3 regions of the Halomonas sp. XH26 genome follow, and region 3 is predicted to be linked to each of the others. Evidence: predicted binding sites of a transcription regulator. Region 3 holds the regulator's gene; each other region holds the start of a gene.
What was found. Region 3 encodes FNR, which switches genes on or off when oxygen is low (the NO sensors DNR and NnrR bind a similar motif). Its sites were predicted from a motif close to TTGATNTANATCAA; they were not measured.
Positions count from the first base shown of each region.

Region 1: the regulator FNR is predicted to act here: its motif matches at 6,777-6,790, upstream of ccoM (cytochrome c oxidase subunit CcoM).
Region 2: the regulator FNR is predicted to act here: its motif matches at 5,055-5,068, upstream of J4377_RS06465 (OmpW family protein).

Region 1 is NZ_CP071889.1:2,173,114-2,183,205, reverse strand. Features, by position in the region: gene J4377_RS10130 (DNA topoisomerase III) at 1-1,321, opposite strand, end outside; gene J4377_RS10125 (AarF/ABC1/UbiB kinase family protein) at 1,514-2,761, shown strand; gene J4377_RS10120 (SEC-C domain-containing protein) at 2,844-4,664, shown strand; gene J4377_RS10115 (MFS transporter) at 4,667-6,037, opposite strand; gene J4377_RS10110 (peptidylprolyl isomerase) at 6,156-6,674, shown strand; gene ccoM (cytochrome c oxidase subunit CcoM) at 6,901-7,026, shown strand; gene J4377_RS10105 (hypothetical protein) at 7,209-7,721, shown strand; gene J4377_RS10100 (diguanylate cyclase) at 7,820-8,875, shown strand; gene J4377_RS10095 (hypothetical protein) at 9,094-9,327, shown strand; gene J4377_RS10090 (PqqD family protein) at 9,377-10,092, shown strand, end outside.
Region 2 is NZ_CP071889.1:1,394,508-1,404,599, forward strand. Features, by position in the region: gene J4377_RS06435 (vancomycin high temperature exclusion protein) at 1-521, shown strand, start outside; gene J4377_RS06440 (hypothetical protein) at 523-969, opposite strand; gene rimK (30S ribosomal protein S6--L-glutamate ligase) at 1,057-1,965, opposite strand; gene J4377_RS06450 (RimK/LysX family protein) at 2,006-2,446, opposite strand; gene J4377_RS06455 (DUF3549 family protein) at 2,516-3,568, opposite strand; gene J4377_RS06460 (YqcC family protein) at 3,854-4,186, shown strand; gene J4377_RS06465 (OmpW family protein) at 4,314-4,940, opposite strand; gene putP (sodium/proline symporter PutP) at 5,204-6,694, opposite strand; gene putA (bifunctional proline dehydrogenase/L-glutamate gamma-semialdehyde dehydrogenase PutA) at 6,932-10,092, opposite strand, start outside.
Region 3 is NZ_CP071889.1:3,178,470-3,188,561, reverse strand. Features, by position in the region: gene J4377_RS14650 (putative nucleotidyltransferase substrate binding domain-containing protein) at 164-1,981, shown strand; gene J4377_RS14645 (DNA polymerase III subunit epsilon) at 1,987-2,637, shown strand; gene ttcA (tRNA 2-thiocytidine(32) synthetase TtcA) at 2,704-3,669, shown strand; gene fnr (fumarate/nitrate reduction transcriptional regulator Fnr) at 3,656-4,408, opposite strand; gene hemN (oxygen-independent coproporphyrinogen III oxidase) at 4,467-5,894, opposite strand; gene J4377_RS14625 (sulfite exporter TauE/SafE family protein) at 6,023-6,718, opposite strand; gene ccoS (cbb3-type cytochrome oxidase assembly protein CcoS) at 6,715-6,936, opposite strand; gene J4377_RS14615 (heavy metal translocating P-type ATPase) at 6,933-9,410, opposite strand; gene J4377_RS14610 (FixH family protein) at 9,407-9,931, opposite strand; gene ccoG (cytochrome c oxidase accessory protein CcoG) at 9,939-10,092, opposite strand, start outside.

The DNA of each region.
Region 1 (10,092 bases), 1.0 Mb from region 3:
TCCAACCGTGATCAAGAATGCTCTGGCCGCGGGCACGGAAAGCTTCATCTAGCAGGGTGAACTCTGCTTTCACCTCAAAGGTGCGCAGCGGCCGATAAAACTGCGCCATCACATTGCGCACAATTAACCGAAATACATGGCCTTCAGTGGCGGAAAGTTGGCTAAAGTCTGCAGGCTTGCCGGTGGGCGCTAGGGCATGGTGCGCGCCTACCTGTTTGTCGTTCCAGGCTTTTGAGCGCAGGGTAAAGTCAGCACCGCCCAACCACTGGCGCAGCGTGTCATCGTTCTGGCAGGCGCTGCTTAAGCTGCGCTGGGCCAGCGCTAGATGCTCTTCGGGCAGGTAGCGGCAGTCGGAACGGGGGTAGGTAATTAACTTGTGCTGTTCATAAAGCCGCTGGCAAATATCCAGCACCATCTGTGCGGAGAGCCCGTGGCGGCGCGCGGCGTCTACTTGTAACGCGGAAAGCGAATAGGGTAGCGGCGGCGCTTGGCGTTTTTCCTGTTGATCGAGGGTGGTTAGGGTGCCTCGTGCGCCGGGAAGCTGTGCTGCTAAGGCATCGGCGGGAGTGCGATCAATCAGCCGTCCTTGCTCATCTAAGGGCTGGTGCTCTTTAGGTGCCCACCAGGCGCGCAGCTGGCCTTGGGCCACTTGTAAATCCACCCATAGCGGGTAAAACGGGTGAGGCTTGAAATCACGAATGGCATTGTCGCGGCGCACGATCAATCCGAGTACTGGTGTTTGCACACGGCCAACGGAAAGCACGCCGTCATGTCCCGCTTGGCGGCCGGTGAGTGTCCAGGCACGGGTTAAGTTAATGCCATACAGCCAGTCAGCACGCGAGCGCGCCTGGGCCGCTTGAAACAGCGGCTGGTATTCCATATTGGAGCGCAGCTTGGCCAGCGCACGGCTCACGGCGGGTTTGTTAAGGTCACTGATCAGCAGCCTCTGAACGGGGCCGCGATACTTCATGTACTCAATTACTTCCTGCACCAGTAGCTGGCCTTCGCGGTCTGGATCGCCAGCGTGCACCACGCTAGTGGCCTGCTTAATCAGCTTGCGAATCACTGCCAGTTGCCCTCGCGCCTTGGGGCGCGGCATCAGTTTCCACTGCTGCGGCACAATGGGTAGCCGATCTAGCCGCCACTGTTTATCGGCAGGATCGTAGGCTTCGGGCGGGGCTTGTTCTAGCAAGTGGCCTAGGCACCAAGTGACGGTGGTGTCGCCGCAGACCATAGCGCCTTCCTGGCGTTTTGCGCTGCCGGGCAGCGCGTCGGCTATGGCCCGTGCAAGGCTGGGTTTCTCGGCGATAATCAAGCGCATACAGTGTCTAGCCCTGTCTGGTAACAACAAGTTGCCATCTTAGCAGAACCGGCAACAGGTTAGCGTCTAGCTCGTGTGATAGATGGCTAGTAGGTTGTTTTGTAGATGGATGAATTTATTTCTGTGTATAGTTTTTGTATAAAATTAACAAATTGAGTAAGCTGTCAAAAAGCAATTAATGAGGCGATTTCCATGCGCGAGCGCGGCAGAACACGACGTTTATTGGGTCTGGGTGCCCGCACTGGCGGGGCGCTGCTGAAAACTCGTCTAGGTGGTCAAGCTGATTGGCGGGCGCTTGGTGAAGCGCTGTTTGAAGGGCTTTCGGAGCTGAAAGGTCCGGCCATGAAGCTAGCGCAAATTATGTCCCAGTGGGATGACCTGCTGCCCCCAGACCTAGCTAATGAGCTTGCTCGCTTGCAGCGTCAAGCAGAGCCAATGCCTTGGCCGCGTATTCGTGAAGCGCTGCTACTGCAGTACGGCGATATTGATCAGTACTTTAGCGATATAGAAGAGCGTCCGTTTGCCAGTGCTTCCATGGGGCAGGTGCATAAAGCCGTCACCCATGAGGGTGAAACCGTGGTGCTAAAAGTGCAGTACCCTGGGCTTGCGGATGTGTTGGAAAGCGATCTTAAGCAGGTCAAACGGATAATGAGCTTGGGCCGCTGGTTCAAAGTACCCCAAGCGCGTTTGGATGCGCTGTTTGAAGAGTTGGCGGCGGGGCTGCGTGAAGAGTTGGATTATCACGCCGAAGCACGAGCGCTGGCTCGCTATCGCGAGCGGTACCAGGATAATCCTCAGTTGGTCATACCTGAGCCACTGTTTGAGCTATCTGGCCAGCATGTCCTTGCTATGCGCTTTGTAGACGGTACACCGCTGCGGGATTTAGAAAGCACCGATGATGGCACTCGTCAGAAAGTGGCCGTGGCGTTGGCTGATTGGATTACCGAAGAGCTGTTCACCTATCGAGAGCTGCATGCCGACCCCCACGCCGGTAACTTTGCGGCGGATGCTGAAGGGCGCTTGGTCATCTACGATTTTGGTGCAGTGATACCTGTGCCCGAAGCGCGTCTAAAAGCCATGATGCAGCTATTAGACGCCACCTTGGCGCAAGACCCGATGGCAATGGATGATGCGTTAATGAAAATGGGCGGCCGCCAGGGGCAGGGTGCGCCGCTAGCGCTTTATCGAGAGTCCGCTGAGTGCGTGTCGCCACTATTTTTCCCTGGTGAGCAGGATTTCAGCGATGTGCGGGTACACCGCCGCCTGCGCGAGCTAACGCCCAAAGTGTGGGCTGCCATGGATCGGCTGCAACCGCCTGCGGATACCTTGCTGCTCTCCCGGGCGCTGAATGGGCACTATTGGAACTTGGTACGTCTGAAAGCGCGTCTGGATATGCATACGCGCACCGAGCCGCTGCTAGCCTGGGCGCGTAGACCCTAACTAATTGCCGCTGCGGGAGAGCTGCCTGTCATGCTAGACTATTGCGCTTTTCAATCGCGTTTTGAAGACAGTGGAGACGGCAATGCTGGCGGTATGGGTCGATCAACTGCTGGGATTTGCCTCTGGGGCACTCTCGGCAATTAGGAAACAGGAACACTACCCCGATTTTATGACCTGGGTACGTGCCGAAGGCGCAGATTCGTTTAATGGCGATGTGGCAACTGCCCAGGCGCTTGCGCCTATTTTATGGTCGCAAACGCCGCTAGAGCGGCTTAATTTTGCGAACGAACCATTGGCCACACCAGGGCGTAACGAGCCTTGCTGGTGTGATTCAGGGCGTAAATTCAAACAGTGCTGCTACCGCGTTGACTTCCCCACGGATATTCCTGAGCAGATGATGTGGATGCTTTCCCTGCGTGAGTGGAAAGGTGCTACGTTGAAAGCAGCGCTGGAAAGTCAGCAAGCACCTGCCCAGGCGTTATTAGAAGCCGGGCTAATTGCTGCTGAAAGCGGTCAAACCGGTCGTTCAATGCAGATTCTTGAGTCACTGTTCGACGGTAGTGATTGGTCGCGCTTGCCGGAGCAGGCCGAGCCTGCGTTTGAAATTCTGTTAGATATCTATCAAGAGCGTGGGTTTACCCGCAAGCGTGCTGACCTGCTTGATGATGTTATGGAGCGCGGCCCACTGTTTTTGCGCGGCGTGGCGCTTGAGCGGTTGTGCCTCATGCACCTGGATAACGACGACTTGGACAGCGCCCGCGCTGCGTTCGTAAAAGCCCAGCAGGCACTACCGGATTCACCGACGCTAGCCTACATTGAAGCCATGTTGCTGCTGCATGAAGGTCATGAGGAAGAGGCCAAAGAGCGAGCTAACTTCTGGTACCGCCGCTTGGTTCGCCAGGGCGACTTGGATGAAGAGCAGCTCGAATTCCTTGCTGCTCTAGCTGAAAATCCTGGTGCCACCTTGGCCGACCAGCTGTTGAGCGCCGAAGAAGATATGGCGACTCCGCTAGTATCGCTACAGGCGCTGTTGGCGGCACTTCCAATCGCACCGAAGCTGACCATTGAGCAAGATGCCGATTCCGGTAGGTTGCACTACACCACCACTGCTCGTGAAGAAACCCTGTTTGCGGCTTGGCACGAACAGTTTCAGGTCATGGTCGATGAAGAGGTCGCCTTGGGCTTTCGCGATGACCCTTGGGGCAACGCGATAGAGTGGATGTCTGAGCTATGTGCTCACCCAGAATGGTTAGATGCCCCCCAGGTAGTGCAAGATGTAACGTTAGCACTGACCAGCCGCTTTGGTAGCCTGCCGTGGATGGCGCCGAGCCTGCTGGAACCGCTGGCACTGCGCCTTTCTCGCTGGCTTGAGCAGGCCCGTGCAGCCGGTGACGGTAGCCTGTGTTGGGATGATGCCGATAACGCCATGCTGCTGCGTACCGGCCTTGCGCTGGTGGTGGGCATGGAGCGCGGCGCGCGCCAGCACTCCCGTGAGTTGGCTGAAGAGCTGCTAGCCATAGACCAGGAAGATAGTCTTGGCTTAAGAGAGTTAGTACTTGATCAATTGCTGCGTGATGACCGCAATGAAGAAGCGCTAGCGCTCACTGATGAGCCCCAAAAAGATGATGGCTCTTTAGAGTTGGGTTTATTAATGGGCCGTACGCTGGCGCTGTATCGATTGGAAAAGCACGATGCCGCTGAAGCAGCGCTGGCGGATGTGGTCGCTCATAATCGCCATGCGATAGAGTTGTTATGTGCCGAGAACCCGCGGCCTTCAATGCCTCACGCGGATGGGCAAGTCGATCCTGGCTCCCGTGCGGAAGCGTGGCAGTATCGTACCTTGATGCGTGACCAGTGGCGCACCACGCCAGGGGCGCTGGCGTGGTTGGCGGATCACCGCTAGCTTTATTTTGCCTCTGCGATCACTGGGGTAGGCACCAACTGCTTATCCCGGCTGATCCAGATGGCTAGCAGAATGGCGGGCAAACCGAGTAGGGTGGCCACTACGAAGAAAGTGGCGTATCCCTGGGCCGTGACGACCAGCCCGCCAAAACCGCTCAGAAACTTCCCTGGTAATGTCATTAGCGACGAAAACAGTGCGTATTGGGTGGCGGTATAAGCCCGCGACGTTAAGCTGGAAAGAAATGCAATAAAGACGGCGCTGGCTAAGCCATTGGCAAGATTATCGCCAATAATGGTGACGACCAGCATGGGGAGTTGGTTGCCTATCAACGCTAACGCGGCAAACAGCAGGTTGGTCACCATGACAAAGCCTGCGCCAATGACCAGCAATGGCCCAATGCCGTAGCGAGCAACCAGCAAGCCGCCAAGAATGCCCCCCGTTATACTCATGGCAATACCAAAAATATTGGTGACGTTGGCGATGGTGGCCAGTGAAAAGCCTAAATCGATATACAGCGGATTTGCCATAGAGGCCATGGCAAGGTCGCTAATTCGGAACACCGCGATAAACACTAAAATGCCCAACGCCTTCACCCCGTAGCGGCGGAAGAAGTCGGTAAAAGGGCACACAATGGCACCAATCACCCAAGCACCTAGACGTCGCAAAACTTTTGGCTGGCCACGGCTGGCACGAATGAATGCGCGTACCTTGGGTTCGTGAATGAGCTGAACCGTCAACGATGCGCGCTTTGGTTCAGGTCGAATCAGCACGGTGAGCACGCCAATGCCCACAAGCGCAGCCATGCAGAGATACGCTGCGTTCCAGGAAATCGCTGATGCCACATACAGCGCCCCGGCACCTGCCGCTAATAGCCCACCGCGGTAACCGATAATGTAAGTAGAGGCCATCGCTGCTTGTACATCGTCATCTGCGGATTCGATGCGATACGCGTCAATGGCGATATCTTGGGTGGCCGAACCAAAGGCTATCAGCAGCGCAAAGGCTGCTACCCAGCCTAAGTTGCCTACGGGACTGACTCCCGCTAAGCCAATTAGCCCTGCCGCAATCATCCCCTGGGCAAGCAGCATCCAGCCACGTCGCTGGCCAAGCGTGCGGGTCAGGATTGGCAGGGCAAGCCGGTCAACGATAGGCGCCCAAAAAAACTTGATTGAGTAGAGCATGCCAATCCAGGCGAAGAAGCCAATGGCGGCCACTTCAACGCCGTCACTGCGTAGCCATGCAGAGAGAGTGGAAAACACCAGCAAAAAAGGTAAGCCTGCTGAAAAACCTAGAAACAGCATGGTGATGACAGGCGCACGACAGTAAATACCTAACGCATCCAGCCAGCTGCGCTGGGGAGTAGGGGTGGGCATATTGGTTAACACTCCAGGAAAGAAAACGTCTGCATCGAGGCCCGCTAAAAACCGCTCAGTGGTAGACTAGGCCTGATATCCATGACAAAGCCGATAGCTTACCGGAGAGGAGTTTTCAATGTCGATTACAGCCCATCAAGTAGTCACTTTACACTACGTGTTAAGCGATGTGCTTAGCGATGGCAGTACCCGCGTGCTAGATGACTCCAACGCGCGTGATAAGCCCTTAGAGTACCTTCATGGACACGATAATATTTTGCCCGGTTTAGAGAGTGCTCTGGAAGATAAAGCCGCTGGAGATGAGCTGCGTGTCACGCTTGCGCCTGCTGATGCCTACGGCATCCGTAATGAAGACTTGGTGCAACAAGTGAGTCGTGCCTCATTTGGCAGCGCAGCACTTGAACCAGGTAGCCGTTTCCAAACAGAAGGTGAAGCAGGCCCGCAAATTGTCACGGTGATGAGTATTGATGGGGACATGGTAACGGTCGATACAAATCATCCGCTGGCAGGCCACACGCTTCGCTATCAAGTCAACGTGCTGGATGTGCGTGATGCAACCCGTGCAGAGCTGGCGAAAGGCCACCCTCTACCGCCGGGAACCGAACACAGCAAAGTAGAAGATCGAAAAGTGCTTTAGCTGCAAGTTTTAAGGGCTGCAAGTTTTACAGGCTTTAGATCTTCGGCGTGCTCAAAATTGACAGCGTATTTTAATGCTGAAGCGTATTTTGAGCGTTAAAAACTGACCCATATCAAGTTCCTGACAGGCCGCAAATAACCCCGCTGAAAAGCTTGACCCAGGTCAGCTTCCTGCCGCGATTAACGCACTAGGATGGTGTCATACATCACGGCAGGAGGGGATCACCATGTACTGGGATGATGCTGTTATTTTCGGTCTAGTTACTGTCGCGTTAATGATTGCTTTTATGATTGGTTGGGTAGGTTTTATTGTACGCGACCACCTCCGTAAGGATGAACGTAAAAAGCATTAACGCCGTTGTGGTGACCGTCGTCAGGGGAGGGAGCTTGCTTTTAACAACGAGCTTCCTGTTGCCGGCCCATTTGGGCCGGCTTTTTTTGTTGATTAAAAACTGTTTCCGAGTATTCGCATTAACCGTCTGGTAAAGTATCTGGCAGCACAATAAGGCATTGTACCGCTAGGAAGCCATTTGCCATGAATGCTGTTAATTTAATCGTTGTCATACGCTGTTGCGCTTATCATTATCCCAAAGCCATTGTTGCCTGCATCCTACTATTACTTAGCTGGCTATCAATGCCGGTCTATGCTCAGGCATTAAGCGTAATTAATGGTGAGAAAACCACAGCGCTCTCTCTTAACGAGTTGCGTCAACAGTCTACGATTACCTTGTCAATATTTGATCCTTTTCAAGGGCGAGAAGTAGATATGCACGGACTTGAGTTCCGTCGCTTTCTAATTAATCAGTTTGGTGAAGTTCCCCCCGCATTGCACTTTACGACATGGGATGATTACGAAGTGACGTTAGGTGGCTGGGATGATCCCAAGTGGTTAATGGTTACGGAAGAGGATGGAGAGCTACTCACATTGCGTTCGCGAGGGCCATTGCGGCTGGTTGATCAGGCTTATAATGATCAGCGTGATATCAAAAATTTACGTGAATTCAATGACTGGATATGGATGATTCGAAGTATTGAGGCCCGTTGGTGATCACTAAGCCGCCCCCTTCTCCACCTGCCGTACCACTGCCACCACCCGCTCCTTTAGCGAGGAAGCGCCGCTATGTAACGTGGTTATCATTGAGCCTCATGAGTTTTATGGCATTGATGGTGGTTATTGTTTATGAGGCGCGCTGGGTATATCCCGAAATACAGGCTTACTTCAGCCAAACAGGCAATTTGACAGGGCAGCAATTGGCCACCAGGTCACGGGGATATTTACAGCTTGCCCAGCAACATTTGTTAGGCAAACAGCCCTTTGATGATGAACAACGACAAATGGTTAGGCTTAATCTCGATCTTGCCTATGGGCTAATTGATGTCGAGGTATATCGTCAAAGGTACAGCTGTACCCAGCCGAGTTTACAAACCCTCAATTTACTAACAGAGCGCCTTAAAGAAAATGCCGTGACGCCGTTTGATGCCGCAGCTGAATTGTTGGGTCCAATTGATTGTTTAACAAACATTGAGATGAACCAGCTCGACCTGCGTGGTATGGCAATTAATGAGTTTTCTGAAAACACCCGGCGGCATAATCAGATTCTCACCTATTCGAGTATGGTGATTTTTGCACTAGGGTTGCTGTTTTGGGGAATGCATGAGCGTCAGTTGCGGCGTACAGAGCGCGCTACTAAGCAAACCCTAGCCTGGATGCAGCATGCGATGCGCGATCCGCTGACGGGGATAGGTAACCGCAGTGCGCTTCATCAGGATGTCGCTGCCAAAAAAGGGGCTGCGCTTGCTTTGATCTTGGTCGATATCGACTTCTTTAAGCAGTACAACGATTCATTGGGGCATCCAGAGGGTGATCAACTGTTACGGCGCCTAGCCAGTCTATTGAAATATGTACTTGGAGCAAAAGCAAAACTGTACCGATTAGGCGGGGATGAGTTTGCCGCAGTATTGCCTTGTGATAATGACGCGTTATTGATTGGCTACTGTGATCAATTGACGTCTGTTTTAGAGCAGGCTGATTTCAAACACCCTGCGCATCCGCATAATGAAAGGGTCACCTTGAGTATTGGGGCAGTGCGCTTTACCGCAGGGGAAGCCACCTTTCCAGATGCCTACAAAGCTGCTGATAAGGCGCTTTACCGAGTAAAGAGCGCAGGCCGTAATGATTGGCAAATTACTGCAGCTGCATAATGTTTTCACAAAACGCTGAAGTATAGTTAAAAAAAGTAAACAATGGGAAAGTGACGCTCAGTCAGTGGTTTGATGTGTACTTCGGGGCTAGGATTGTTTTTAAAACAGTGTTTCATAACCTTTCTAGCGATTAATCCGGAGTGCTGATATGAGCAATGAAGCCGATTCCCTGCTGAATAAACGGCGTTCACGCCGACAAGTGTTAGCAAGTTTAGGCCTTGGCGCCGCTGCACTTTACGTTGCCCCTACGCTGTTTTCCATGGGGCAAGCTGAAGCGCGCGAACATCACCATTCCCGTTCACGTTACTCGCGGCCCAGCTATTCAAGGCCCCGTTATTCAAGACCCAGCTATTCAAGACCCCGTTATTCTAAACCCAGCCATTCACGTCCCCATTATTCACGTCCTTCCTACGCTCGCCCACAGCGCTCCCGTTGGGATGGAGACGCTGTGATTGAAATTCGCATAAGCCGCTTATTACCTCGCTGGTATGGGTAGGTGCCATGTCTACTACATCGATTGCTGTCGATTATGCGCTGGAAAATGTTGGTCCTTGCATACGCTTGATTGATGCAGAGGACCTACTGCCAGTGATTCATCAAGCCATGCCAGGTTGGCGGCTAACGCCCTGTGAGGCTCAACAGCACGCACCCTCTATTTGTGTTTGGCGTCATCCTAATGGTTACTGGCAGGAAGCGCCGGCCCTGCCGGGAGGCATGTTATTAGATACACCGGCAGGAACCGCATGTAGCGTGATTGCTGATTTAGCGGGGGCTTATCTTCGACATCATCCTGAGCATATTGGGCTTCACTGTGGGGCGGTAGAGGTTAATCAACAGCTAGTAATATTTCCGGATAGTCATCGAGCTGGTAAAAGCACGCTCACGGCGGCGTTCGCCGCGGCTGGTTATCGGGTGTTTGGCGATGATGTGCTGGCACTCACTAGCTGTGGTGAAGGGATAGCGCTGGGCGTTGCACCTAGATTGCGTTTGCCGTTGCCAGAGACCCTTGCGCCGGAGTTTCATAAGTTTGTTGCCAACCACCTAGGGCTTCATGATGATCGCTATGGCTATCTGGCGTTAGGCGAGCAGCAACTGGCATCGCATGGGATGCGTTGTCCGCTAGGCGCCGTACTGCTTATTGAGCGCGATGAATTGCTCAGTGAGCTACAGCTGGTTCGTCTGCAGCCGGGAGATGGGTTGTGGCAGTTGTTGCAGCA
Region 2 (10,092 bases), 1.8 Mb from region 3:
TCAGCCATTTATTAATCTCTGGGGATAATCGTACTCAAGCCTATAACGAGCCGCGCGCCATGTGGCGTGATCTTTATCGTCGCGGTGTGCCAGCAGACCAGCTCACCATGGATTTTGCTGGGTTCAGTACCTATGACACGCTTGCGCGCGCTAGAGATGTCTTTCAGTTAGATAAGGCGTTGCTGGTTACTCAGAGCTGGCATCTTCCCCGTGCAGTTTTTATTGGTCGCGCATTAGGAATGGATGTAACTGGCTGTGTGGCGGAAGAGAAATCTGCTGCTGGGGAGTGGCGGTTGAAAATGCGCGAATGGGTGGCGCGGGTCGCTACTTTAGGTGATCTATATATTTGGGGAAGAGAGCCTCACTTTCTAGGCTCTCCAGAACCTATCGAATTAAACGCTAGTAGCAACGTCGGCGAAGTGTCTCGCCTCCCTATTGGCCTTGATATTTACCACTACACTGTGAGATCGGCGCAGACGTCACATGAGCAAGCGGCGGTGATCAATAGGGGTGATCAATAGGTTAGCGATGCGTTTTGCGCTTTTGTAAGTTATACAATTCGCGTATTAACTTACGGCAACCTTGCATACACTCTTCCACTACCGGCTCAATGGGATCGGGCAGGGGGTGAGTGAATAGCGTTGAAAGGGCTTGCATCAGTACGCGCTCTTGTTCCAACAGCTCATTGATTAATACCTGGCTATCGTTGCCCACAAAGCTTTTTAAACGGCTCCATAGCCATAAAAAGTCGTCACGCTCAACGTCAGCATCTCGAGGCAGCATTTTTAAGTGCGCACGGGCCAGTTCCTGAAGTTTACGCATCTGATTTAACCGCTCAGTATAGTGCGGTTTCAGTGCATCACGCAGCGTGGGTCTCAGGCGTTCAATATTATCCTGGAAATAATCAATGCTATCGGCCAGCGCTTCCAGCACGCTGTCCATCGCCACTTGGCGATTGTCGAGAAACATGAGCGTCTACCTCCTTCGGTGACGCAGATTGTGGGGGTGGCAGCGCTAATTTGCCACCCCTAATGCGGATTATTTTTGCATTAAGCCTTAGCCTTTAGGCTTGGGTGGCGCTTTACGCACTGGCATGGCATTTTTTTCGATGTGTTCGATGATCATGCTGGCGATATCTTTACCTGTTGCATTCTCAATACCTTGTAATCCAGGTGATGAGTTGACCTCCATAATCACCGGCCCGTGGTTAGAGCGCAGTAAGTCGACACCTGCAACGCGCAGTCCCATGGCTTTTGCCGCTCGAATGGCCGTTGAGCGTTCTTCGGGGGTAATGCGGATGACGCTGGCGGTGCCCCCACGATGCAGGTTTGAACGGAACTCGCCTTCGGCTGCCTGGCGCTTCATCGAAGCGACCACTTTATCGCCAATCACCAGACAGCGAATATCGGCACCGCGCGCCTCTTTAATGTACTCCTGCACCATGATGTTGGTTTTCATGCCCATAAACGCTTGAATAACCGACTCAGCTGCCTGGTTCGTTTCAGCAAGTACAACGCCGATACCTTGTGTACCTTCCAGCAGCTTGATGACCAGTGGAGCACCCTTGACCATGGTAATAAGGTCAGGAATGTCATCAGGAGAGTGGGCGAAACCCGTGATGGGCAAGCCCAGCCCCTTCCTTGAGAGAAGCTGTAGCGAGCGCAACTTATCCCGTGAACGAGTAATGGCAACAGAGTCGTTTATAACGTAGGTGCCCATCATTTCAAATTGACGCAGTACGGCGCAGCCATAAAAGGTAACCGATGCCCCTATACGAGGAATGACGGCATCAAAGGGCTCGATTTCGGCGCCTTTATAATGAATCGACGGATGGTGGGAGGCGATGCTCATATAGCAGCGCAGCGTGTCTACCACGCGAGCGGTGTGCCCACGCTGCTCGGCGGCCTCAATAAGGCGGCGAGTAGAATATAGATTGCGATTGCGCGAAAGCAGGGCAATATGCATGCAGGGCTCCGGGGCCAAAAAGTATGGCTAATAAGTTAGTTTAAGGCTCGCCGTGCAAAAATGCAGCCCCAGGGGCTATAAGCAAGCGTCGCATAGCGCGGCGCCCAAGCAGCATGGGATGGCGCATATTGCTACGGTCAGTCAGGGTTAGTTCAACCGGAAAATTTAGTTCACCCAATTGCATCGGGGTGCGAATAACATAACGCCACTCGCTGTGCCCATTAGAACTGGTAACGCGCCGCCTGTCGTGCAGGTGGAGCTGGTAGCGGTGGGCAGGCGTTTGCGGGCCGCCACTATGGGTAATAAAACTTACCCACAGCTGCCCATCCTCATCTTCATGAGTGTCAATTTCTTCGGCATGCAAAGCAGAGGTGCGCGCGCCAGTATCGGCTTTGCAGCAAAGGTGAAGCCCTAATTCAGGTAACGTCACCATTTCACGGCGGCCGATGACTGCTTTGGCCTGATAGGGTAATTCCTTCACGGCATACTCCTGGCAAATGAAGGTTTGTCATCAAGAAATGAGTCGATCTAGCGTCTCATAAATAAATAGCTAGCTTCTAGCTTGGTTAATCAACGCACTTAGCCTTAGCTGAATCGCGGAATCAGGCGGCGCGTCGCGTAGTGTCAGCATAACCAATAGGCGAAGTCTGGGAATCAGTGCAAGGTCACGTACGACTGCATTAAAGTTAGTGCGTTTGTCTTCTGCTAAACGCTGTAAAAGCAGTGGTAAACGTTCAGCGTCTTCTAACAATAACCACCCGCGGCCAGCAATGGCTGCGATAATATCTGGGCCGCAAGCAACAGGGTCATTTAACAGGCTTGAGTACCATTGGCCGACATCTGCTGATGGAGTGCAGCCCACGGCGCGCACGCAGGCGCACAGGGTTTCTACGTCACCATCAATGGCTGCTTGCTCTCCACGCGCCCGTAATGCACTTACCAGCGGCTCTGCAAGAGACCTATGCTCCAGGCAATAGCACAGCGAGTGAGCGACACTAGTGGGCAACTGGGGAAGGCGCAGCGCTAGCGCTTCTGATGTGGGTAAGTCGAGGCGTACCACATAATCAGCGATGCCTTGTAATCCCAGTGCTTGCCAGTCAATAGTCTGCTGGCCACTAAGATAGGCCTCGACAGGCTCTAAGTGTTGGCTAGCGGCAAGCTCTAATGCATAAGTGGCCTGAGCATTAAGCATTGCTTGAAAAGTAATATCAGGCGAAAAAGCGAGCGGATTATCCTTCATTAGATGATCCACGTCAGCAGTTTCTGCCTGGCCTAGCGGTTTATTTTCTAGCTGCGTAGCATTTCGCCCAAGGGTTTCGAGCAAGCGATTAATAAAACCGTCTCGTTGGGCGGGGGAGAGCTTGCCTTGTTCGTCTAGCGGCAGCGCCAAAAACCAGATGGCTGGTTCAGGCATGTCACCCATGCGAAATACTACGCCAAGGCGTGCCTGCTGTTGCCAGGGTTCCGGCCAGGCTATCTCGCCATTTTCGAATGCACGCAGCGTTTCTCGTGGGCAGTCCGTTACTCGTCGTCCCATATGGTAGAGGGAAACGTCCGCGCCGCTACGTGTAAAAAACTCATCAAGTGTCTGGATTGGTTGCATGACATCCTTCCGCATTTCAAGCCTGCACTCTACCTTGCTGATGTGTCACTGTCAGCCGCAAACGCTGATTAATCCGTGCTTTATTATCAAAATGGTTAAAAATTGCACAACATGGTGTAACCCGCATGAGAGTAGCAGTAGCGACATCTTTCCATAGTTTATCCACAGCCTCTTGCAGGTTTTCTGTGAATCTGTGAATAAGACACAAACTCTGTCAGACGGTTGGCAACTTACCCACAGTGCTGGGATAATAAAGCTTTACTGATTCAAATGGAAAAGGTGCTTATGAGCGTCCATCAACAGCTTCAAACCGCGCTTCTTGAGCTTGAAGCCACTATGAAGGCCGCTAACTTATGGCGTATGCCAACGCCTGATATTTCAGCATTTAATAGCCAGCAACCCTTCTGTATCGACACGATGTCGCTGCCTCAGTGGATTCGATTTGTCTTTATCGCTCGATTAAATGCACTGATTGATGCCCAGGCCGCCATGCCTGCCAAGTGCGATGTAGCGCCAGCAGTGGCTGCTTACCTAATGCAGGAAAAAGTTCGTGCCAGTGACCAGCTACTGGTTGTTCGAGCCGTTGAAAAGATAGATCGGCTAGTTACCGAAAGCTAGGTCGCGCTAATACGAGGAGCTGAAGCCTAGTGTGATGAGGGTGTCAGCAAAGACAATGCCCAGCACCGCAAGCAGCGGGACTGGGCATTTTTCATGCGATTATACGGCTAGCACAGCCGTAGCGGTGTTAGAACCGATAGCTTAAGCCTGCCATAACCACTAAGGGATCAATCTCTACCGTGCCTGCAGCGGCACCGTTAATGGTCGCGTCAGTATCGATGTCGATATACCACGCTGCTGCGTTAAGTGCCCAGTTCTCATCGATAAGTAAATCGATACCCACTTGAGCTGCGGCCCCCCAGGAGTCGTCCAGCTCCAGTTCGCCAATGGCTAGCTCTTCATCAGAGAAAAAGGTGTAGTTAATACCTGCGCCGACATAAGGCTGTACGCGCGCATCAGTGCCACCTAGTGGGTAGTACTGGAGCGTTAGAGTTGGGGGAAGGTGTTTGGTAGAGGCAAGGTTATCACCGTTCAGGGCAATATCGTGCTCAAACGGCAGAGCTGCCAGTAACTCGATGCCCATTTTGTCGTGGAAGCGGTAGCCCAGGGTAAATGCGAAATCGGTTTTGTCCTGAACATCAACCGTGAACGCGCCTCCGGCTAATGAACCGTTGTCGCTTTTTGGCTCCACTTTGGCAACACCCACGCGAGTAAAGAAATCGCCAGCGCCGTAAGCTAAAACTTGGCCGCTTGCCATCAATGTGGCTGCTGCAAGTCCAGTGGTGAGCAGTGTTGAAAGAGAGTTATGGCGCATAGCATCGCTCCTGACCATTAATGTGAGTCTTTGCAGTGAGTGGTTAACGTGAACCGTTGTTCGACATGATCGCGAACCATGCAAAGAGTGTATCGGGTCGAGGAGGGCAGGTTATTGACCTGGGGCAAAGAGTAGAGCTCCGCCGCTAAATAATGGGCTTATAAAAGAGGTCATCAGAAGTGAAAGAGGCCTTCCCGTGGCATGGGAAGGCCTCAATGATCAACTAATTGTTTAATTAAGCTGAGTGTGTAATTGACGCGCGTCTAGCGATCAATATGCTGATATTCACCCGCATCGGCAGTTATGCTACTAACCACCAAGATGGCAATAAAGGCAGCGATGAAGCCAGGGATGATCTCGTACACGCCGGGGCCACCCATAAATTCTCCGTTCCAGCCTAATGCAATCCAAATCATGACGGTAGCAGCGCCCACTACCATGCCTGCAATGGCGCCAGCTCCGTTCGTGCGAGACCACATTAGCGACAGAATGATCAGCGGGCCAAATGCTGCGCCAAAGCCAGCCCAGGCGTTACTTACTAGCCCAAGAACTTGGGAGTCTGGATTTGACGCAATCACAGCGGCCACCAGGCCAACCAGTACGACACAGATTCGACCCACCTTTACGCACTCTTTATCGGTTGCTTCCTTTCTTAGGAACAGGCGATAGAAATCTTCGGTCAATGAAGACGACGATACTAACAATTGGCTGGAAATGGTGCTCATAATCGCAGCAAGCAGTGCCGCATAGAGGAAGCCGGTGACCAGCGGGTGGAATAGCAGGTTCGCCAGAATGATGAAGATCGTTTCTGGATCTTCGATATCCATGCCGTTGCGGATTGCATAAGCCCGGCCAAATAGACCTAGAGAGACTGCGCCAATCAGGGAAATAAGCATCCAGCTCATGCCGATATTACGGGCAGTAGGCACATCTTTCAGTGTCCGAATGGCCATAAAGCGCACAATGATGTGTGGTTGACCGAAATACCCCAGTCCCCAGGTAACCGCAGAGAGCCAGCCAATAAAGGTCAGCCCTGACGTCCAGGATAGCAGGGTGGGGTCGACTTCATTTAGCGTCTGTGATGCTTGGGAGAACCCGCCACCGCCTTCGCCAAATAGCACCACTGCAGGCATGATTACTAGCGCCAGCATCATGATACAGCCTTGCACGAAGTCGGTCATACTCACGGCCAGAAAGCCGCCAACAACGGTATAGACAAGTACCACGCCAAGTGTAATTAGGATGCCTACAGCGTAGTCGCTCATGCCGCCGATGTTAAAAATGCCGGCAAACGCGCTTTCAAACAGTTTGCCCCCAGCGACTAGGCCTGATGCCGTGTAAACCGCGAAAAAGATGACGATAACGATAGCAGACACCGTGCGCAGTGAAAGCGCACGTGTCGGAAATCGGTTTGCCAAAAAGGCTGGAATGGTAATCGCATTACCGTAGTGAACCGTCTGTTCACGCAGTCGGGGGGCGACCAGGGTCCAATTGAAGAACGCACCCACCAGAAGGCCAATGCCGATCCAGGCGGATCCCAAACCGGAAACAAACATTGCGCCGGGCAACCCAAGCAGCAGCCAGCCGCTCATGTCCGAAGCGCCAGCCGACAGAGCTGCTACTTGTGGACTGAGGCCACGTCCCCCCAGCATGTAATCTTCTGATGAAGATGTCGCTTTGCGCATGGCATAAATGCCGATGGCGATCATGAGCGCAAAGTAGGCAAAAAGACTAATCCAAACACCGATAGCCATGAAAGTTCTCCAATTTGTCAGGACGGAGCTAGCTCCGACAGGTTAGCGCGCTTGCCGTGCAGAACCGCTAGTAGCACGCATGTTTAACTCCGCTTCTTATTCGTGTAGCAAGGCGCTACCGCTTGGTCCTCGATATTCCTTGCTAGGGAGGCGCCTGTACTGGCCGCCTTCCGGCAACACGAGGTTATTGTCGTCTAAGTTTAGTTGAGAAGCATGGCGCCGACAAAGCCAGCGGGCCTATTCGGCCGTTGCCAACAAGCTGGCGTTGCCACCCGCTGCGGTCGTATCGATGCACAGATGACGTTCCACCACGTAGCGATCTGGTGAAATGGTCTGAGTCTCGAGCGGCACGATGGCACCGTCGCGCTTAGCGAGTGCTATCCGCAGTTCATGCGTCCAATCACTTTTGCCAGCCGCGGCGACGGCGGCGATCCCTTGGACCTCGCTTAGTGTATCCGCTGTGATGCTACCGTCGAGCCCAATCACGGGCGCGCCAGCGTCGACCAGCGGCTGGACGGCTTGAGCTGCGCCTGGTGCGATCACTACTGCCGTACAGCCCGCGCCAAGCGCCTGTACTGCTTGGGCAGCGGCGATATCCAGCGTTGGCCCAAGGCACAGAACAGCGCCTTTTGGATACATCGCCAAGCGGTTGCTTTCCCCTGTGGGTCCTGGAAGCGTCTGCGGTGTCATGTCGAGGGCCGCTGTCTCGTTAAGGGCCTTGCGGATCACACCGCCTTTGCCGGAGAGTGCCTTGCGGAGTACCTCGATCCGATTAGGTCGTACCGCCCAGTTCCGCGCATCTAGCCCATCTAAAGCCGATTGAAGGTCGCTGAGTGAGATGGTTTTCCCCTCAGGAGCCTTATGGTGCTCGGCGGTGGCAGTGCGGCGGAAGCGAGTGACATAGAGCGGGCCACCGGCCTTGGGCCCGGTGCCCGAAAGGCCTTCGCCCCCGAATGGTTGGGAGCCGACAATGGCGCCGATTTGGTTACGATTAACATAAACGTTGCCGACATGGATGCGCTCGACGATTTGCTGCACACGATCATCGATGCGGGTATGCAGGCCGAAGGTCAGTCCGTAGCCTTTGCCATTGATGTCGTCGACCACGTTGTCGATGTCTCGCGCCTTGAAAGTAGCCACGTGTAGAACCGGGCCGAATATCTCGCGTTCGAGATCTGCAATGCCCCCAACCTCAATGACCGCGGGGGTGACGAAAGTGCCGGTTTCTGGTGCGGACAGTTTCTTCAACACCTTACCTGTCTTCTCGTGCGCTGCTACGTAGTCGCTTATCTCGGCTTGGGCGTCGGCGTCGATCACTGGTGAGACGTCGGTGTCAGTATTCCAAGGATCGCCGATGGTGAGCGAGTCCATGGCGCCATAAAGCATGTTGAGCAACCGGTCGCGCGCCTCTTCCTGCACATACAGCATGCGTAGCGCTGAACAACGCTGCCCAGCCGATTGGAAGGAGGAGATTAAGATATCGCGGACTGCCTGCTCGGTCAGCGCCGTAGAGTCCACAATCATCGAGTTGAGGCCGCCGGTTTCGGCAACCAGTATCGCATCGGGTCCTGCGTTCTGCGCCAGGGCTTTGTGGATAATCTGTGCCACGGGGGTCGAGCCAGTGAAGCAGACACCAGCGATACGTGGATCGCTAGTCAGCGGGCCACCCACCGTGGGCCCATCGCCAGGCAGCAGTTGAAGTGCTGCTTCTGGAAGGCCAGCCTCACGCATCAACTCGACGGCGCGGGCGGCGATCAGCGGCGTTTGCTCGGCGGGTTTGGCAAGTACCGCGTTGCCAGCCACCAAGGCTGCGGCGATCTGCCCGGTGGTGATGGCCAGTGGGAAGTTCCAAGGGCTGATGCAGACGAAGATACCGCGGGCGCTACCGGGTTCTTCCGCTTCCAGCCGCTCACCCTCATTGGCGTAGTAGCGTAGGAAATCCACCGCTTCGCGCACTTCAGCGATGCCATCAAACATCATCTTACCGGCTTCGCGGGTGGTGATCACGGTCAGCTCAGCGATATGTTCTTCATAGAGATCCGCGGTACGACGGAGCACTTCGGCACGCTCGGCCACAGGACGTGCTGACCACTCACGGAAACCTTCCTCTGCAGCGTCGAGAGCGGCCGCTACCTCCTCAGGGGTGGCCTCATGCACCTTGCCGATAATACGCGAGCTGTCGGCGGGAGAGACTGCATCGCGAGCTGGGCCTTGGGGAGCAGGATTTCCCACTAGCATGGGGCCTGCTGTCCAGGTCCTGTCAGCAAAGGTTTCCCGCGAATTAAGCAGAGGCAGGATCGAGGCGGGTTCGTTGATACGATAACCCTTGGAGTTCTTGCGATCTGGCGCAAACAGCTCGCCGGGCTGACGGATTAACGGGCTTGAGATGGCGTCGCCAAGCTGTTTAAACCCTTCAACTGGATCCCTTGATACTTCGCTCGGGGGAATCGAGCTATCCACCACCTGGTTGACGAACGAGGAGTTAGCGCCATTCTCTAGTAGGCGACGCACCAGGTAGGCCAGCAGGTCGCGGTGAGCGCCGACCGGGGCATAGATGCGGCAGTGCGTGCCCTCAGCCTCTTTAACGATGTGGTGCAGCGATTCGCCCATGCCATGCAGGCGCTGAAATTCGTAGCTGTCCTTGTCATCGCCTGCCATGGCCACGACGGCGGCGCAGGTATGGGCATTGTGTGTGGCGAACTGTGGATAGATGCGGTCGCGCCGGTCGAGCAGCATCTGAGCGCAGGCCATGTAGCTGACATCGGTATTGACCTTGCGGGTGAAGACCGGGAAGGTTTTAACGCCCATCTCCTGGGAGAGCTTGATTTCGGAATCCCAGTAGGCACCCTTGACCAAGCGCACCATGATCTTGCGGCCGAACCGCTCGGCAAGTTCGTAAAGTGTCTCTATCACCGGCGCGGCGCGGCGCCCGTAGGCTTGTACAACGACCCCGAAGCCGTCCCATCCATCAAGGCTGGGGTCGGACATCAGTGCCTCGATCACGTCGAGTGACAGATCCAGTCGATCCTGCTCTTCTGCATCGATATTGAAACCGATATTGGCTTTGGCCGCTTGTTTTACCAGTTCCAACGCACGGGGTACGAGCTCTGCCATTACCGTGTCACGGTGGGTGTACTCATAACGCGGATGTAGGGCTGATAGTTTCACCGAGATACCAGGACTCCCACGTACATCGCCCTTGGCTTGTTTGGCGATTGCAGTGATCGCCTTGGCATAAGCCTCATGATAGCGGACGGCATCCTCATCTGTGCGAGCCGCCTCGCCAAGCATGTCGTAAGAGTAGGTGTAGCCCTGTTTCTCAAGCTCGCGGGCATTCTTCATGCCTTCTTCGATGGTCTGGCCGAGTACGAACTGGCGGCCGAGAATCTTCATCGACT
Region 3 (10,092 bases):
ATATTAAGTGGCCAAGTTTGCTAGTTCGTGTCGCTACTTTGGTCGCTAAACAAACGTCTTTACGACGTTAGCGGTATAGCAAAAGGTATAATAAAGGCGCTGGTTAAAAAGCAATCAAACCTTAAGCCATTGTGTTCTTCATCGCGATTAACTGGGGTCACTCATGATTGACGTTGATCTTTCCCAATTGCCCTTCACATTAATTGATGATGAAGGGCGTGACCACGTTCGTCGTGGTATGGACATCGCCTATTTTGATCGTGATGAAATTATTATCGAGATGGGGCAAGCGGGTGAATCGGTATTTTTGATTCACAAGGGCGAAGTTGCTGAACTAGATCCTACTTTGCCAGCGTCCAGTGCACGGATTGGGCACTACACGGCTGGTGATCTGTTTGGTGCCATTAGTATTCTGAACGGTAAAAGCCGCTATCGCTTCCAGGCTGAGCAAGAATGCTTGTGCTATGTGATGCCGAAGGCGCTATTTATAAAACTATGCCGTCATCATCCTGACTTCGAAAATTTCTTCAAACAGTCGCTATCTCACAAAGCGCGGTTAATGACTGAAAAGCGTGCCGAAGGCGGCGTGACCATGGCCGGTTTTATGTTGGCTAAAGTCAGCGAATGTATGCGTGAACCTCTTATCATGGATGCATCGACAGATATTGCCAGCGCGGTGCGTCAGCTCAACGATAGTCATGCAGATAGCTTGCTAGTCAAAACCCAGGGCGAGTTTGGCATTGTCACTAAAACCGATTTGCTCAATGGTGTCGTGCTGAATAACTATGAACATACAGCGCCCGTTGAGGATGTGGCCCATTTCTCGTTGGTGACCGTTACCCCCCATCAATACTTATTTGAAGCGCTCGTGCTGATGACGCGGCATAAAGTAACGCGGGTAGTGGTTATGGAACAGGGCGCCCTGAAAGGGGTGGTGGAGCTAACGGATGTCCTTAGCTATTTTTCGAGCCGTAGCTATGTCGTTAGTCTGCAGGTAGAACAGGCGAATAGCTTAGAAGCATTGGCGGCTGCCAGTCAACGCACGCCAGAATTGGTGAATGCGCTTATGGCGCAAGGGGTCAAGCTACGTTTTGCCATGGACCTACTGGCCGCGTTGAATGGCCGAATTATCAATAAAGCGTGGTCATTTGTTATTCCTGAGCAGTATCACTCCCAAAGTTGCCTAATGGTGATGGGGAGCGAAGGGCGCGGTGAACAAATTCTTAAAACAGATCAAGATAATGGCCTGATTTTAGCCGATGACAGCCAATGGCCTTCGCTTGCCGAAGACATGAATGTGCTTACCCAAACGCTGATTCAGCTCGGCTACCCACCATGCCCAGGTAATATCATGGTGTCTAATCCTGAATGGGTTGGCACTGTGTCGCAATGGAAAAACAACATTGCTAAATGGGTGAGTGCAAGAGATGGCGACAGCCTAATGAAGCTGGCGATTTTGCTGGATGCCCATGGTGTGGCTGGTAATCCGCAATTGCTAGACAGCGTGCGTGCAGAGCTGTTTGAACGCTGCTCACGGGATGAGCTATTGCTGTCTTACTTTGCGCGTGCTGCGCTGCGTTTCTCAACACCGCTAACGCTATTTGGCTCCTTAAAAAAGCCTCAGCATGGGATCGATATTAAAAAAGGCGGTATTTTCCCTATTGTTCATGGGGTGCGCACAATGGCCCTCGAGCGACGCATTAATGCCACTTCCACCTTAGATCGCCTGGACGCTTTAGCAGAAGATGGTCGTCTTGATCGCCGTTTTGCTGACGACCTGGGCGAGGCGCTGGCGCTGTTTACCGAACTACGTTTAAAGCAGCAGTTGCAGACAGCAGAAGCGTCGACTCAGCAGCGTAGTAACCGTGTTGTGGTGCAAGAACTCTCGTCCCTTGAGCGTGACCTGTTGCGTGAGGCGCTGCATATCGTAAAAGATTTTAAGCAGCGGCTCTCCCATCGTTATCATTTGGAGTATTCGTGAGCGGAATGCGCTTGTTAGACCGGCATATGTCACTGCTCAGTGGCTCGCTGCGTACATTAATGCAGCGCGAAAGCGACCGTCGACGTTGGGCAGATTCCCCCTACGCATGGCTGTTTCAGCCCTACATGGGGGAAGAAATGGTGGCGCTTGCCTGCCAGGTTAGCCCAGGCCAAGCGCCGGTGGTCAGCGTCGCTGCTGTTGTCTTAAGCCCAGGGAGAGTGCAGACCAGCCGAGCCTGGGTGGCTACCCTGGCAGAAGAGCAAGACAACAACGCCCCTGCATTGCGGCGACATCATCAGCTGTATGCGACGGACACGGTGCTGGCGCCTAACGCTGAGCATCTTGGGGCGCTAGCTGAATTCATCGGTAATCGGCCGCTAATTGGTTGGCAGTTAGGCCGCTCGGTGGAACACCTAAATCTTTTGTTTAAAGCCGGGTTGGGATTTGGTTTGCCCAATGCCCAGGTCGATGTTGGAAAGCTACACTATCGTCAGCTGCGTCGCTTACATCCACAGTGTGAGACGAGCGGCCGCCTAACCGAAGCGCTCGCTCGTTGGCAAATACCCGCTCTTCAATGGATGGGAGTGCTGGGGGATGCAACCGCAAGCGCGCTTTTATATCTGCGTTTGCAGCGCGAGATCGCCCAGCAGGGGTAGTCGTTACTACCCTCACGGGATGAATCCACGGGTTTATCTTGGGTGGACGTGGTGAGTCTTGTTAGAATGCCCGCTGCTTCTTCTACCATCGGCAGTGCCTACACCATGCTACAACCTGACTATTTTGACCCCGCAGCGCCTGATACTGTTTCTATTGACAGCCCTGCTGTTAATAGCGCACAGACACCATCCGAGCATCACGCCGCTAAACAAAAGCGTGAATTTAATAAGCTACAAAAGCGCTTACGGCGAGAGGTTGGTAACGCCATCATTGATTATCAAATGATTGGTGAAGGTGACAAGGTGATGGTGTGCCTGTCTGGCGGCAAAGATAGCTATACGATGCTGGAGATACTGCTTAACCTGCAGCGCAACGCGCCGGTTAACTTCTCTCTGGTCGCTGTCAATATGGATCAAAAACAGCCAGGCTTCCCGGAGCATGTGCTGCCCCAGTACCTAGATGAAGTGGGTGTCGAATACCACATTCTAGAGCGTGACACCTACTCGGTGGTGAAAGAGAAAACCCCAGAAGGAAAAACGACCTGCGCGCTCTGCTCACGACTAAGACGTGGCTCGCTCTATGGGTTTGCCGAGGAAATTGGGGCAACGAAAATTGCCCTAGGGCATCATCGTGAAGATATTTTAGAAACGTTATTTCTTAACATGTTCTTTGGTGGCACTTTGAAAGCAATGCCTCCCAAACTTTTATCTGACGATGGCAAGAATATTGTCATTCGCCCCCTTGCCTACTGCAAAGAGGCTGATATTGCAGAGTTTTCTCGGCTAATGGAATTCCCCATTATTCCCTGCAACTTATGTGGCTCTCAGCCCAATCTCCAGCGTCAAGTTGTCAAAGATATGTTGGCTGAGTGGGATAAAAAACATCCAGGACGCCTAGAAAGCATGTTTAAAGCGGTGACCAATGTAGCGCCTTCCCAGCTAGCAGACCGCCGTTTATTTGACTTTGCTGGCCTTGAAGCCAAACAAGCGGCGTTGATGGAAGGGCGTATTCAGGCGCTTAGCGTGGACTAGCCGACTGTTCTTCCTCTTCAGCTAGCGTGATGAGGCGCCGCATATCTAAAATATTAACCTCCCGCCCTGAAACAGCCACCACCTCTTGCTGTTGAAAGCGGCTAAGAATACGGCTGACCGTTTCTACCGCCAAGCCTAAGTAATTGCCAATGTCGGCGCGGGACATGGAGAGTCTGAAGCTATAAGGCGAGTATCCACGTCGACGAAAACGGTCTGAAAGGGTGACTAAAAAGCTGGCTAGTCGCTGATCGGCCGTTTTGCGCGATAGCAAGCGCATCATACGCCGGTCATCTCGCAATTCTTTGCTCATGCTCCGATAAAGCTGGCCACGTAGTTCGGGCAGTTCTTCGGAAAGCAGGTCCAAGCGGTCAAATGGGATTTCACACACCGTAGTGGTTTCCAGTGCAATGACGCTACCGGGGTAGTGCTCTTCGTCAATTCCATCTAATCCTACTAGTTCGCTGGGAAGGTAGAAATTTGTCAGCTGATCATTGCCGTTCCCTTCGCTGGTCACCTGTTTCAGGCTGCCTGAGCGGACGGCATACACACTGGTGAAGTGATCACCCTGGCGAAACAGGGGCTCGCCTTTTTTGAGCGGTGCGCGGCGGCGAATGATGGCATCAAACTGGCTCATGTCCTCAAGCTCTAAGGCGAGCGGTAGACACAACGAGCTTAGGCTACAGGTCTGACAGCGCGCCTCTTGCAGCAGTGAGCGTCGTTGGCTGGCGGGGTGTGGCATATCATTCTCCCTTTCTCGTTAGCCATCATAGGCCCAGAGGCAAGACGTCTCAAGAAGCTTATACAATCTTAGAGTAGCGCTGAGTAGGCTGATCAGCTAGGCGAGCATCAAAGGCCATCGCCAAATGGCGAATCAGCAGCCGTCCAGTGGGGGTGGCGCTAATAACTTGCTGATGGCGAGTGATTAAGCCGTCTTGCTCAGCTGTCTTCAATTGCTCAATTGCGGTGGAGAAATAGTCATTAGCATCGATGTGCCAACGCTTTCCAACTGCCGCTAGATCAATGTGCATGTCGCACATTAGCCGTTCAATCACGTCTCTTCGTATTAGGTCGTCCTTATTTAACCTTAATCCTTTGACGGTTGCCAGCTTACCTTGATCTAAGGCTGCTTCATATTGGTCAAGCTGAGTCGGGTTTTGTGCGTAAACGTCGTCAACCCGTGATATAGCGGATACGCCTAAGCCAACTAAATCGCACTGTGCATGGCTAGAGTAGCCCTGGAAATTGCGTTGTAAGGTGCCGTTGCGCTGTGCAATCGCCAGGCTATCGTCAGGTCGTGCAAAGTGATCCATGCCAATATGCACATAGCCTGCGTTAGTCAGCATTTCTATGGTGGTATGCAAAATAGCCAGCTTTTCATCAGCGCTGGGGAGGTCCGTTTCGTTAATGCGTCGTTGTGGCGCAAAGCGGGTGGGCATGTGCGCATAATTAAATACGGACAGCCGTGCAGGGTTGAGTTCGATGACTTGACTTAGCGTCTCAGCAAAGCTTTTTTCGGTTTGAAATGGCAGCCCATAAATTAAATCAAGATTGAGTGAGCGAAAACCAAGACGGTGTGCTTCTTCCATCAACGTTTCGGTGAGTACCCGGGGTTGTACTCGGTTGATGGCTTTTTGTACCTGCGGATTTAAATCCTGCACGCCAAGGCTTAGTCGATTAAAGCCGAGAGACTGTAGATGGCGCAACGTAAATACATCTGCTTCACGAGGATCTATTTCAATAGCGTAATCGCGATCGGCTGAGCTAGATAAACCAAAACGGGCATCTAGGCGGTCAATTAGGTCCCCCATCTGTGCCAAGGTTAGAAATGTGGGCGTACCACCACCCCAGTGTAACTGTTGCACCGGGCGTGAAGTGTCTAAATGGCGGGCAGTGAGCACCATTTCTCGATCTAGCCGAGAAAGGTAAGGTTCTGCAAGGGCGGTATTCTTCGTTGCGATTTTATTGCAAGCGCAGTAGAAGCAAATTTTTCGACAAAAGGGTACATGTACATACAGTGATAGCGGGCGGTGGCTCTCGTTACTGCGCGCTAGCGCCTGAGTAAAGTCATCGGCACTAAACTGCTCATGAAACGCTAGAGCTGTCGGGTAGGACGTGTAACGTGGGCCACTTTTGTCATAGCGACGCAGCAGCGTTTCATTCCAGGCATTAGCCCCAGACACATCAGTGTTGGTAGGTGAGAAGGCAGCAGTGGCATGAACGGGCATGGCGAGCGCTCCGAAGTGAGAAGTAAACAAAAGGAGTGACTGAGCGCCGTCGCTCAGTGTTCTCTCGGCATGCTACGTCGGTGTCACTTGGAATGCGTTGAGCTATATCAAACTATAGGAGGGTCTGACTAATGCGCTGTTAGAGGAATAAGCGTCCATAGCTGCCAAAGGGCGAAACTTATAATCGACAGTGCGGCGACGCTGCGAGTGGCAGGGTGGCGAATTAAATGGCTTAACTGCTGTGCTGCAAGTCCTGTTGCCAGCAGAGCAGGGAGTGTACCCAGGCCAAAAGCCCCCATTAGAAGCGCGCCATCGAGTGGGTCTGCAATCGCTAAGCTCCAGGCTAGCATGGAGTAAACCAGCCCACAGGGCAGCCAGCCCCACAGTGTCCCTAGGGCGAAGGCTTGAGGAAGATGGACGACAGGCATCAGGCGTCTTCCCACTGGCTCAATATATCGCCAAAGGTGCCTTCCCACCGCTTCTACTTTCAGCAGTCCTTTCCACCAGTTGGCGATATAGAGCGCCATTAAGATGAGCATCAATGCGGCGAAAGCCTGCAATGCAACACGTGCAGACGGAGAAAGTGAGATAAGTGTGCCAAGTGCAGCAACAATGGCACCCGCCACCATATAGCTGAGAATGCGTCCGGCGTTATAGCTAATCAGCAGCCCACCCATGCGGGCAGGGTGTCGCATGCTAGGCGGTACGGCAAAGGTCAGCGCGCTCATAATGCCGCCACACATGCCGATACAGTGGGCGCCGCCCATTAAGCCAAATACAAACGCGGCTAGCAGGGGCGGTAAATCAAGTCCCGTCGGATTCATGCGGGCGGCTCTTGGTTATCTTGAGAAGAAGAGCCGCTTTTTTTACGTGCGGCACGCTGCTCGGGAGTCAGGTCATTCTCATCATCGTCGAATAGAATGCGGTGGGCTGGGCCTTCCAAATCGTCAAACTGGTCGTGCTTCACGGCCCAGAAAAACGCCCACACCGCGAGGCCCAGAAGAGTGAGTGAAAGTGGAATCAGTAAGTATAAAATCGTCATGCCGTCACCGGTGTTGATAGGGCAATCTGAGGGGCGGGCGGGGTACGCCAGCGAGTAAGACGCAGCGCGTTACCTACCACAATCAGGGAGCTTAGCGACATGCCAATCGCAGCGAGCCAGGGGGGGATTAACCCCATTGCTGCTAAAGGCAGTGCCGAAAAGTTGTAGCAAACCGACCACATCATATTTTGGCGCATAATTCGGCGTGTGGCGCAGGAAATATCAATCGCCTCAAAAATACGCATTAGGCGTGGACTGAGCAATATCGCGTCGGCGCGGGTACGGGCGAGGTCTGTGGCGCCATTCATAGCAATGGCAACGTCAGCGCCAGCCAATACCGGCACATCATTGATACCGTCACCGATCATCACGACACGCTCACCGCTGGCTTGTAACTCACGTAGTCGTGCCAGCTTGCCCTCAGGCGATTTGCCAGCGTGCCACGTGGTAATATTGAGCTGTTCTGCCAAGCTCTCTACCGCTTCTTGCGTGTCACCAGAAAGTAGTTCTACTTCCAATCCACGGGCTTGAAGTGCGGCAACGGTTTGAGCCGCATCTTCACGAATGCCATCGTGTAGCTTGAACCAGGCACGTGGTGCGCTGTTTTCACTAAGTAAAAGCCACTGGCCGGTGCTTGGTGGAGGCAGTGTGGTTGTCGTCGCAAAATCAGGTTTGCCTAATCGCCATGTTGCGCCGTTTAAAGTGCCTTCTAGCCCGCTTCCAGTCACACTTTTGATGTTGCGTGCCTGCAGAGTGGCATCTCTAAATGGGCGAAAAGCTCTGGCTATGGGGTGTTCAGAGTGTGCCTCTAGCGCCGCCGCGATGGCTTGGGCATGCTCTTCACTGAGCGTCGTATCGCTGTGGGCGAGATGCTGTTGGTCAATAGGGTGCGTTTGGGTCAGCTGCATTTCGCCGCGGGTCAGCGTACCGGTCTTATCAAAGATCACGCGGGTGACGTTGGAGAGTGATTCGATCGCGTCAGCACGTGTAATTAGTACGCCTCGCTGGCGCAATTGGCCATGCCCTGCTGTCAGCGCAGTGGGGGTGGCCAGCGCCAGTGCACAAGGGCAAGTGACTACTAATACCGAGAGTAGTACCCATAGCACACGAGATGGATCAATAAACCACCATGCTACGGTGACACACGCGGTAACGATCAGCAGTCGTAATACAAACAGGTGCGCCATACGCGCCGCCATCTGGGCAAGTCGTGGGCGACTTGCAAAGGCGCGATCGGTTAAATCGACAATACCGGCCACTCTGGCGCTATTGCCAGCATGGGTTACCTTTATGATGAGCGGGTTTTCCATGTTTTGGCTGCCACCCACCACGCTTTCGCCTACCCGTCGAGTCACTGGCAAATACTCACCGGTCAGCATCGACTCATCAAGGCTGGATTCGCCGTCTTCGATAATGCCGTCAGCGGGAACGCCATGACCGGGCTTGATGAGCACGCGGTCGCCTTCTTTAAGTTCACTGGCAGGCAGAATGCGTTCACTGCCATCAGCTTCAAGGCGAATAGCGGACACCGGCAAAACGCCGCTCAGCGCATTGCCACTGTGGCCGCTGCGCCGCCTGGCCCTACCTTCTACATAACGGCCAAATAGCAAGAAGAAGGTAAACATGGCGACCGAGTCGAAATAAACATCGCCAACGTTAAACAGCACTGCATAACTGCTCGCCAAATAGGCGCCGCCAATGGCTAGCGAGACCGGCACATCCATGCCAAGAACGCCGGTTTTTAGATCACGCAATGCGTTACGGAAAAAAGGCTGCGCTGAGAAAAATACCACGGGCGTGGCTAGAGCAAACGATAGCCAGTGAAACAGAGCGTAAAAGTCTTCGCTAAGCTCACCTGGCCCCGATACATAAATGGGAATGGAGAACATCATGACCTGCATCATCCCGACAGCCGCGACAATCAGGCGTCGCACATTCATGCGTTCTTCATGTTGTAAGCGCGTTTGGGCTTGATCAGGTTCATAGGGCTGCGCATCGTAGCCAATGGCCGCTAGTTCAGCGAACAGCTGTGAGAGGTTGATGACGGCGGGGTCCCAGCTCACACGTAGGCGATGATGGGTAAGGTTGACCGCGCTAGAAGTAACGCCATCAAGTGCATTCAAACGGTGTTCAATGAGCCAGGCGCAGGCTGCACAGGTGATGCCGTCTATTGCTAGTGTGGCTCGTACTTGTCCTTCGTCACCCTCTGGGTGAACAAACTGCGCTTGCAGCCCTGGGTCATCAAATACCGACCAGGTTTCTGCTTTGGCAGCTTGGCGCTCGTCAGGGCGCTCTGGCATTTCTGTGCGATAGCGATAATAGCTCTCCAACCCGCCATCAACGATGGCGTGGGCGACGGCTTCGCAACCTGGGCAGCATAGTGGTTTGGATGTGTCGTCAATGTTAATTCGCCACGGTGCCCCTTCGGGCACCGGGTTGCCGCAGTGGTAGCAGCTAAGGGCGGTCGTGGTCATTCGTTCTCCGAGCGCCCGCCAGGTAGTAGTGCAATCGTGTTTTCGTCAGGAAAGCGTGCTTCTCCGATAAGGCGCCATTCTGATTCATCGCCTTGCTCTGGCTGTAGCTGTAGATACCAGCGATAGCGCAGATTGTCAGGTCCTTGAGTGATGTAGCGGCCTTCGCGCACATGCTCTAGTACAAACGACTGGTCACGATCGTCTTCGGTGGGAAAGATAAGATCTAGATAGAGCTTATCTGGGCGAGCATCACCCGCAAGATCAACAACAATATCGCTGGTAAGCGGATCAATGCGTAACTCGGCACTTAAATTTAAAGCGCGCGCTTGCTCTTGCTTGGCGAATACCATGTTAATTGCTTTGCCGTGCTCGTAGTAATCTTCTTGTACCACCATACCGTCGTAGCTTTTGATCGACATAACCGCAAAGGTCGTGCTGACAATAATGGAGGAGAACAGCAAGCCTAACAAAAACCATGGCCAGAACTGTTTGTACCAAGGCGTAATCGTAGGGTCTGACATAACGCATTTATCTCCTGGCGTTACCTAAGAAGCGGGCTTCACGCTCCTGACGGATTTGCTCATCTTGTTGTGCTTGTAGCACAAAAGTAATGGGGTGGCTGGGCTGGCTTAGATCTTGAGGGTTTGCAAGTACGGTGACTACCTGAATGCGAGACTCGCCT